4 regions of the Arthrobacter sp. alpha11c genome follow, and region 4 is predicted to be linked to each of the others. Evidence: riboswitches for the same ligand, from Rfam matches in the RefSeq annotation. Region 4 holds a riboswitch; each other region holds the start of a gene.

Region 1 (2,192 bases), 220 kb from region 4:
AGCCGGCGAAGGTCGCCCTCCGAATACCGGCGATGACCGGACGCTGTCCTTTGGCTTGCGGACAGCAGCCCGATCTCGTCGTAGTGGTGGAGCGTCCGCACGCTGACGCCACACGCTGTGGCCAGCTCACCGATGCTCCACGGTCCGGATCCTCTTGTTCCCGTCATGAGCACAACGCTAAGTCCTGACGTAACGTCAGGTGCAAGTCGTCGTCACCTGAACGCGAAAACCGCCCCGGTTCCCGCCGTTAGCTGCAGTAATCACTGCTGCGACGGCGGAAAACGGGGCGGTAATCAGGCCCTGCACGTTTGAGCCCGCTGGGGTGGGCTCAAACCTGCCTATTGAGTTGGCTTAGTACCAGTTGTTGGCCAGGTGGAAGGCGAGGGCTGCCGAGGGGGAGCCGTAGCGTTCCTTGATGTAGTTCAGGCCCCACTTGATCTGGGTCTGGTAGTTGGTCTCCCAGTCAGCGCCGGCAGTTGCCATCTTGGAAGCCGGCAGGGACTGCACGATTCCGTAGGCACCACTGGACGCGTTGGTCGCCGTGGTCCGCCAGTTGGATTCCTTCTCCCACAGGGTGTTCAAGGCAGTCATTTCGCCCGGACCCCAGCCGTAGTTGGCGAGGATGCTGGCGGCGTATGCCTTGGCAGCAGCGGGATCGTCCACGGCCTTGGGAGCTGCGGCAGCGGCCGCGGCTGCAGCGGCGGCGGCATCGGCAGCCTGCTTGGCGGCTGCATCAGCGGCAGCCTTCTCGGCGGCGGCCTGTGCGGCAGCAGCCTGGTCGGCGGCGGCTTTCTCGGCCGCAGCCTTCTCGGCAGCAGCTGCTTGTGCGGCGGCAGCTTGGTCTGCGGCAGCCCTGTCGGCTGCGCCCTTCTTGGCAGCGGCATCCAAAGAAGCAGAAATTTCCGCTGATTTGTTGCTGATCTGGGCGGTAGCCTGCGTCTCGGACGCCTGGCTCGTTTCGGGGAGATTGAATGCGGCGTTTGCGGCCTGGCCGAGCGATGCGACGCCCAATGCTGCGGCAACGACTCCTGCAACAACGGACATTCGTTGCCCGGTCTTGCCGCGGCGTGCAGCGTTCTTCAGAACGGTTTGCGACTTCGTCAGGGGAGCATTGTGTTCGTCACGGTGACGCGCGGAAGGGCGCGTCTGATCGTTGAATTCAGACATGTGTGATTACCTCTCAGCGCCTGCGGAGTTAGCTGTCGGGTTCGGATGAGGTCATCCGGCCGCGCGCGTAGCTGCGGCTTCACCCCAAGGGCAAGGAAAGTACTGTGCCCGGAGACTCTGGGTCCCCCGTCTCTGCCTCGAATGAGAACGGAACTCCGGGAAGTGGCAGAGCTCGGCGCATCCCGGGTGTGGGCCAGTTAGGGGCGACCCACCCTTTCGAAGGTACAGGAGGTTTCGGCTTAAGTCACATTTGGGTAACAGAGATCACGTTCACGGCGCGTCATGTTGCCTGATTCGTTATATGCGTTCGTTCGAAGCTGTGGGGAAGCGAAGAGCGAATTCCGTGCGTCCCGGCTGGGACGTTACTTCCACACTTCCGCCATGCGCCTGGACGATGGATTCGACGATTGACAAGCCCAATCCGGAGGTTCCTTCCGAGCCTGATCTCGCCGCGTCAGCCCGGGCAAAACGCGAGAAAATACGGCCTTGGAACCCAAGAGGAATACCAGGCCCGTTGTCAGTGACCGTGACCACCGCGCTACCGTCCGCGGAAAGCGTGACGCCTGTGACCACCGTGGTACCTGGATCGGTGTGCTTGCGGGCGTTGGAGAGCAGATTGGCCAACACCTGATGCAGCTGGGTTGCGTCCCCGCGCACCGTAATGGGCTCGTCAGGGAGTTGGAGCTTCCAGATGTGGTCCGGTGCCATCACCTTTTCGTCGCTGACGGTCTCGATCACCAGCTGCGTCAGGTCCACATCCGTGACCTTCAGCGGCTGGCCTTCGTCCAGGCGAGCCAGCAGCAACAGGTCCTCCACAAGCGTGGTCATGCGTTCAGACTGGCTCTGGACCCGTGCCAGCGACTTCCTGCCGTCATCCGTGAAGTTCTCCGTCATACGAAGCAGCTCGGTGTATCCGCGGATGGCGGTCAGCGGCGTCCGGAGTTCGTGGGAGGCATCGGCAACAAACTGCCGGACCTTGGTTTCGCTCTCCTGACGGGCTTCCAGGGCCCTGGAAACGTTGTTGA
Region 2 (2,192 bases), 1.4 Mb from region 4:
CGATGACGGAAGGTGGCAGTGCGGCTGCTGCTGCAGTACCGGCCGTGCCATCCGACGTGCTTGCTGGTCCTGGGAAGTTGCGTGCTCACTTCAAAATCCCCGTCGCGCCGTCGAGTATGCCGTCCAGGTCCAGTGCTGAACCACTGGACGGCGTGGTGCTGGGGCTCCCGGTCGGCTTTGGCTTTGGCGCCGGAGTCTGTGTTGGAGTAGGCGCCGGAGTGACGGTGGGCGTCGGCGTCGTCGTGGCAGGTGGGGTGGTAACCGTGTCCGACGGAACCGGGCTCGGGGCCGGCTGGGTTGGGACAGGAGTTGTCACGCCCGGCACAGGAACAACAGCGGACGGGACTGCCGAAGGGACCCAAACAGGATCCGCGAGTGAAACTTGCGGAGTAGGAATGGACGACGCCGATCCCTGAGCGGGTGCCTCTTCTGACGACTGCGTTGCAACAGTTGCCGGCTGTCCGGCCTCGCTGCTGGCCGACGAAGCAGAGGTACTGGAGTAGGACGAGCTGGGCGCAGGGGCGGCCGAAGTTGACTGCCTGCTGTCGCCACCTGTCTTTGCGTCACTGGCTTCCTGGGCCGGTGCTTCCTTCCCGAAGAAGGGAAGCTCGAAGGCCTGGCTCATGGTGCCAACGGTCAATACCAAGCCCAATGCTCCAGCGACAACTGCCATGCGCTGGCCCATTGTCTTGACCGAGGCGGCCTTGGTGAGGACGGCGTGTGGTTCGTGGCTGAAGGACGACGCTCCGAAAGCAGGGGCGACGCTTGCCGAGGACTGGACAGCCGTTGTCGCGGAAGGGGCTGTTCCGCTCTCGGATTCTTGGGCGCGAAGGGCTTTCCGGCTTGCGAGACCAGCGGCGGCGGTCGCGGCTGCGGCGAGCTGGGCAGGGCTCTTCGCCGGAACGATCGGAATGGCAGCGGTAGCGGGGTCCGGTTCGTGCGCGGCGGGGGTGGGTGCAGCGGCGGGCGTGGGCGCCTGAACGATCGGGATAGCAGCGGTGGCAGGCTCGGGATCCGTAGCCGGTTCGGGAGCGACCGGTTCGCGCGCCGGAACAGCTGGAATCGCAGCAGTCGCCGGCTCCAGGGGAGCAGAAACTACCGCAGCAGAATCCGCCGCAGCAGAGTCCGCCGGTGCTGTTTCTGCTGGAGCAGTTTTAGCCGGAGCTGACTCAGCAGAAATAACTGCCTGCGCTGCCCGTTCACGCTCTGCCGCGCGAGCGGCCGCGCGCGTGGTGGGTGCCGCAGGGGCGGGAGCAGGAGCGGTGGTGGGTTCCGGCGTCGTGCCTATTAAACCCGCTTCTGCTTCTGGCGTGCTGGTGGAGGATCCGCTGGGTTGGGCCCGACGGCGTCCGGTTGGCTGGGTACGCTCGCGCGCTATTTGGGCGCGGCGCGGCTGATCCATGGTTGGGGACATGGTGGTTGCCTCTCAACGCCTGCGAGGTTAGCTGTCGGGTTCGGACGAGGCCGTCCGGCCGCGCAAGGCGGCTTCACCCCAAGGGCCTATGAAAAATCAGGCCCGGGAACTCTGGGTCCCCCGTCTCTGCCGCGAGTCTGGCGGATTCCGGTTTGCGGCAGAGCTCGGCGTCAACCCGGAAGCGGCCCAGCGGAGATACGGGTCGCTCTTAGACCGTACATGAGCGCCATAGTAAAGTCACATTAATGTAACGGGCGGGACGCCTTCCAGCGCGAAGGTGCGTTAGGACTTAGGCTCCGGGGCCGGAGCCGGGGCTGGCAGCTCGTGCTGGATCCTTTGGACTTGGTGTGCGTAATGGGTCTCGGGTCGGAAAATTTCGTCCGCCACACCCAGCATCCCACCCGTGGCGCCGCGCCGGGCTTTCCCCTTGCTGTTCTGGCGGGAGACCCAGAACCAAAGGGCCGCAATGAGGGCAGGTGCTGCCAGTACTGCCACTAGAACGGCCAAGATATCCATGGCCCAAGACTAGCTTCCGCCGCGAGCGGCAGGTAGAACATAGTCGTATGGACCTCCCAGTGATGCCGCCCATTTCGCCCATGCTTGCCAAGTCCGTTCCTTCGATCCCTGATGTAGGCCATTTTGAGCCAAAGTGGGACGGGTTCAGGACCATCGTTTTCAAAGACGGGGATGAGATCATCCTGGGCAGCCGCAACGAACGTCCCATGACTCGGTATTTCCCTGAACTGGTGGAAGCGCTGAAGAAGAACCTCCCGGACAA
Region 3 (2,192 bases), 670 kb from region 4:
ACGATTCGCCTAGTCTGTAAGGAAGCCAACACTAGGAGAAACCGCCCCATGCGTACCAGCCGCCCGCTTCTGGCCGCCGTCGTAGCCGCTCTCGCTTTCGCTTCCGCGTTGCTGCTGGGAGTCGCTCCGGCCTCCGCGCATGACGTCGCCGAATCAACAACTCCGGCCAACGGTGCCAGGGTGGCTGAAGTGCCGGCGTCGGTGTCCATCACGTTCAACAACCGGCCGCTTGCCATCGGTTCGGGCGTGACTGTCACCGCTGGGGGCGAAAACTGGGCAGATGGCGCAGTGGAAATCATCGACAACATGGCTGTCCAGAAGCTGCGCCCGGGCGCTCCAGCCGGGGAATACACGGTGGTGTGGCGCGTGGTCAGTTCAGACTCCCACCCGATCGAGGGAACCTTCAAGTTCACAGTTTCCGGGACAAGCACGACGACGGCGAGCGGCTCAGCAGGCGCCTCCCCCTCGGCTTCGGCTGCTGTTCCGACGGCGGGCACAGCAGCCCCCGGTACGGAAAATACTGAGCCGGCTCCGGCAGCTTCCCAACCCTTCCCCTGGAGCATCGTTGGCCTCGCTGTGGTGGCGATCGGTCTCGTGATCTTCCTCGCTGTTACAGCCCGCAAGAAACTAGCGGCTCCCAACGACGCGGATGACGAAAATTCCCCGGAATAGCAGGGTTTTCTACATACTTGCGAAGATCTCGAAATGGTCACCACGACACGCCAAAACTGAACTTCTCGTTACGTAAATGTGACTTTGAGGTGATCTTCCCGTACGGTTGTACCTGTGCCTGTTCCACGTAACGGGCATTTCCGGGCTGATTGCCTAGCTCTGCCGCAGTCCGGAATCCGTTCGCAGACAAACCTACGGCAGAGACGGGGAACCCATTTTGGCCCGCTTTAAGAGCGCGCCTTGGGGTGAAGTCACGAAGCTTCCGCTGCACAGCGGGGGATAGTGGCCGGGTGACTCCCATCCGAATCCGACAGCTAACCTCGCAGGCATCGGGAGAGGCTCTTTCATGTCTTCACGCATTCTTCGCGGCCGTCGTAAGGCGGACAGCGTACGTCCTAATCCGTTCATCTCCATCTCCAAGGCTGTTGCCAGCAACGCATCCGGCGCAGGTCGCCAAGCCGCTGTCATCGCAGCAGCTTCAGGCCTCGTCCTGACGGGTTCCATCGCTGCCCACGCTGCAGAGACCCCCGTTCAGCGCGACTCCAGCCCTGCTACTGTCGCCGAGACCGTCACTGAGGGTCCCACCAAGGTTGTTACGGCCGCATCCACGGCCACCATCAACTTCGAGCGCCCCGCGGTTGCTTCCGTAGCGGCTCCCGTTATTGAAAAGCCGGCCCCCGTTGCTCCGGCCCCGGTTGCCAAGAAGGCCGCAACGGCTACCGTCCAGGCCGCTGCAACCACCACGGCTACCGCTCCGGTGGCAGCCGCGCCTGCTGCTGCAGCTCCGGCTGTTGGTGGCGTCAACGCCGCTATGGTCGCCTCGGCTTACGCCCAGATCGGCATCGTGCAGGACTGCACCGCCATGGTGGAAAGGGCCCTCGGCTCCGCAGGCATCCCGGTTGGCGACCTCGCACCCATGCAGTTCCTGAACTACGGCAAGGTTGTCAGCGACCCCCAGCCCGGCGACATGATCGTCCAGTCCGGCCACGTTGCCATCTACATCGGCAACGGCCAGGCCATCAGCGGTGGCATCAACGGCAACCAGACGGGCATCCACCCGATCAGCTGGCTCACCGCAACCGGCCCCATCACGTACGTACGCGCTGGCGCCTAAGCATCACGCTCCAACTCAAAGGCCGGTGCCTTCGAGGACTAACGTCTTCGGGGGTACCGGCCTTCTGAGTTAACTTTTGTTCGTTTTAGGAACAGGGTCCGGTTTGCTCGACGGTTTCTCAGCCGAGTTTCCAGGCAAGGGGTTCTAGGCGAGGGCGATGCCGGGCCCGGCCGGGAGGGCAACCTTGGATGAGATCGCTTGCCCCACTGCCTTGGCTTGCCGTAGTACTTCCTTGGGCGTGGGTGTAATAAGTTCCCCAACGCCCACCAAGTGCATCCCGACGGCACGCATGGCTGTCACAAGGTTCTGGCCTATGGCGATTCCCAGGTCGGCAAGCATTCGGCGCAGTTGGCTCTGGGCACAGCGCGTCACCACGATGTGGTCTGCCAGGAGAACTCCGCTGGCT
Region 4 (2,192 bases):
GCTGGGGTTGACGTTCCTGAGGTGTCGGTTGCACGCCGTCCACCTTGGCTGGGACGCGGTACGGTGGAGATTACGCAAGAAATGCGTTCGAGGAGAGCTGAGCTGGATGACGGATCTGATCGATACCACTGAGATGTATCTTCGGACCATTTTGGAGCTTGAAGAAGAGAACATCGTGGCTCTTCGCGCACGCATTGCGGAGCGTCTGCGGCACTCGGGTCCCACGGTTTCCCAGACCATTGGACGCATGGAACGCGATGGCCTGGTGATTGTGTCCAACGACCGCCACCTGGAGCTGACCGAAGCCGGGCGCAAGCGGGCCACCGAAGTCATGCGGAAGCACCGCCTTGCCGAGAGGCTCCTGGCCGACGTCATTGGTCTGGACTGGGCGTACGTTCATGACGAAGCATGTCGCTGGGAGCATGTCATGAGCGAACGGGTGGAACGCCGGCTCTATGAGTTGTTGGAGCACCCCACCGAGTCACCGTATGGCAACCCCATCCCGGGTTTGGAAGCGCTTGGCGGCCTCGCCAGCCAGCCCCTTGCCCGCTTGGACGTGAACCTGCTGCATGCGATGGACGGGTACGCTGCCGATTCACGCGTAGTGGTCAGCCGCCTTGCTGAACCCATCCAGGTTGAGCCCGAGCTCCTCACCCAGCTCGACGAAGGCGGAATTCGTCCTGGCGCAACTGTCTCCTTGGAACGGGTGGGGGAGTACATCTCCGTCCGCGTTCCCGGCATTGAAGGAGCGCTGGAGCTGCCTCCCGAGGTAGCTGCGCACGTCTTCGTCGCCGTCAGCTGACTCTGACTTTCCCTCTGACCGCGGGGAGTGTCAGATCTCACTTTGGGATGGTCGGCGCGCGTGTGACCTGCGGATTTCCGCGACTGATGATATGGGGGCCACCCACAACACGGTCGTTTGGAAAGATAACGAATTTATTACTGCGGGCTTTAATCACCTATAGTTATCTACTAGCGCCGATACCAAAGCGTTACCTGATCTGGAGCCGAGCTCTGCCAGCAGATCAGGTGTGTCATCAACTACTGGCAGAGGCGGGGGAACCACAAGCGGCTGCCTAAAGAAGCAGCCTTGGGGTGAAGTCCGCAGCAGAAGTGCCTACTAACGCAAGTCCTCCCGGGGATACCTGTGTGCCGTTTGCGCTTCGTGCGGACCGGGTCTTTGAACTCTCTGACCCGAATCCGACAGCTAACTTCGCAGGCTTTCCAGAGAGGAACAGAGTTTGACATCGCAGAACGTCAGGGGCCGCCGCCGCGCGTCCGGCCCCGCTGCTGAGCTACGGCCAGCCCGCGCCGCAATGGAGATCCGGCCACGCGACACCCCGCGTCAGGTGCGCCGCCGTAAGAGCCCGTTGCGCCAGGTAGCCGACTTCGCCGCAGCCAGTGGTGTCGGGCAGAAGGCCGGTGTCGCGCTTGCCGCCACCGGACTTGCCCTGACTGTAGGCCTGCCTGCCACAAGCCCCGTCATGGCCACGTCCGAGTCCGGACAGGCCGAGGCGGCCCTCTCCGTGCCCGGTGGCAGCCAACCGGAAGTTTCTGCAGCAGCCTCTGCCAAAATTGATTTCAGTCGTGCAGCAGTCGCTACCGCCGCTGATCCTGACGGCAAGCTCAAGCAGTTGCTGAGCGCCCAGTCAGCGGGGAGCATCCAGCGCGCCTCCTCACTTGGCACCTTGGGAAGTCCGCTGGACAAGCTGGTCACGGCATCACCGTTTGGCTACCGTGTCAGCCCCCTTACCGGCGGCACCGGTGACTTCCACCGTGGCCAGGACTTCGTGGCCCAGTGCGGAACCGCCGTTCACGCGGCGGCCGCAGGCAAGGTCACGTTCGCTGGGTGGCATGAGTACGGCGGAGGCAACCGCGTGGTGATTGATCACGGCAACGGCCTCGAGACCACGTATAACCACCTGTCGTCCTTCAACGTCAAAGTGGGACAGACTGTCAGCCGCGGCGATACGGTCGCGCTGAGTGGCACCACAGGAGCTTCTACGGGCTGCCACCTCCACTTCGAGGTCCAGGTAAACGGCGAGGTCGTAGATCCCATGGGCTGGCTCTGAGCCAGTTGATGGTTGCCTCTCGCATCCATGACACGCCCCGTGACCTGAATGTGACATTCACGAACATCTGTTGTACCGTCTAAAGCGCATCGGCTTTTTAGGGGGCCGATGCACTTGAGT

Evidence for each region. A riboswitch is a leader RNA that binds a small molecule or an ion and turns the genes downstream of it on or off. The one in region 4 is predicted to bind cyclic di-AMP.
Region 1: it holds a riboswitch for cyclic di-AMP, as region 4 does, so the genes downstream of both, ACTAQJ_RS12750 (aggregation-promoting factor C-terminal-like domain-containing protein) here and ACTAQJ_RS11780 (M23 family metallopeptidase) in region 4, are expected to answer to the same signal.
Region 2: it holds a riboswitch for cyclic di-AMP, as region 4 does, so the genes downstream of both, ACTAQJ_RS18460 (hypothetical protein) here and ACTAQJ_RS11780 (M23 family metallopeptidase) in region 4, are expected to answer to the same signal.
Region 3: it holds a riboswitch for cyclic di-AMP, as region 4 does, so the genes downstream of both, ACTAQJ_RS14960 (NlpC/P60 family protein) here and ACTAQJ_RS11780 (M23 family metallopeptidase) in region 4, are expected to answer to the same signal.

What each region holds. Positions count from the first base shown of each region.
Region 1 is NZ_CP196747.1:2,822,864-2,825,055, reverse strand. It holds gene ACTAQJ_RS12755 (MerR family transcriptional regulator) at 1-167, opposite strand, end outside; gene ACTAQJ_RS12750 (aggregation-promoting factor C-terminal-like domain-containing protein) at 352-1,167, opposite strand; cyclic di-AMP (ydaO/yuaA leader) riboswitch at 1,173-1,330, opposite strand; gene ACTAQJ_RS12745 (sensor histidine kinase) at 1,465-2,192, opposite strand, start outside.
Region 2 is NZ_CP196747.1:3,969,768-3,971,959, forward strand. It holds gene ACTAQJ_RS18460 (hypothetical protein) at 86-1,414, opposite strand; cyclic di-AMP (ydaO/yuaA leader) riboswitch at 1,417-1,567, opposite strand; gene ACTAQJ_RS18465 (hypothetical protein) at 1,697-1,930, opposite strand; gene ACTAQJ_RS18470 (ATP-dependent DNA ligase) at 1,978-2,192, shown strand, end outside.
Region 3 is NZ_CP196747.1:3,272,862-3,275,053, reverse strand. It holds gene ACTAQJ_RS14965 (copper resistance CopC family protein) at 49-672, shown strand; cyclic di-AMP (ydaO/yuaA leader) riboswitch at 847-1,015, shown strand; gene ACTAQJ_RS14960 (NlpC/P60 family protein) at 1,019-1,786, shown strand; gene ACTAQJ_RS14955 (FAD-binding protein) at 1,931-2,192, opposite strand, start outside.
Region 4 is NZ_CP196747.1:2,604,854-2,607,045, reverse strand. It holds gene ACTAQJ_RS11785 (iron-dependent transcriptional repressor DtxR) at 107-802, shown strand; cyclic di-AMP (ydaO/yuaA leader) riboswitch at 1,006-1,235, shown strand; gene ACTAQJ_RS11780 (M23 family metallopeptidase) at 1,242-2,072, shown strand.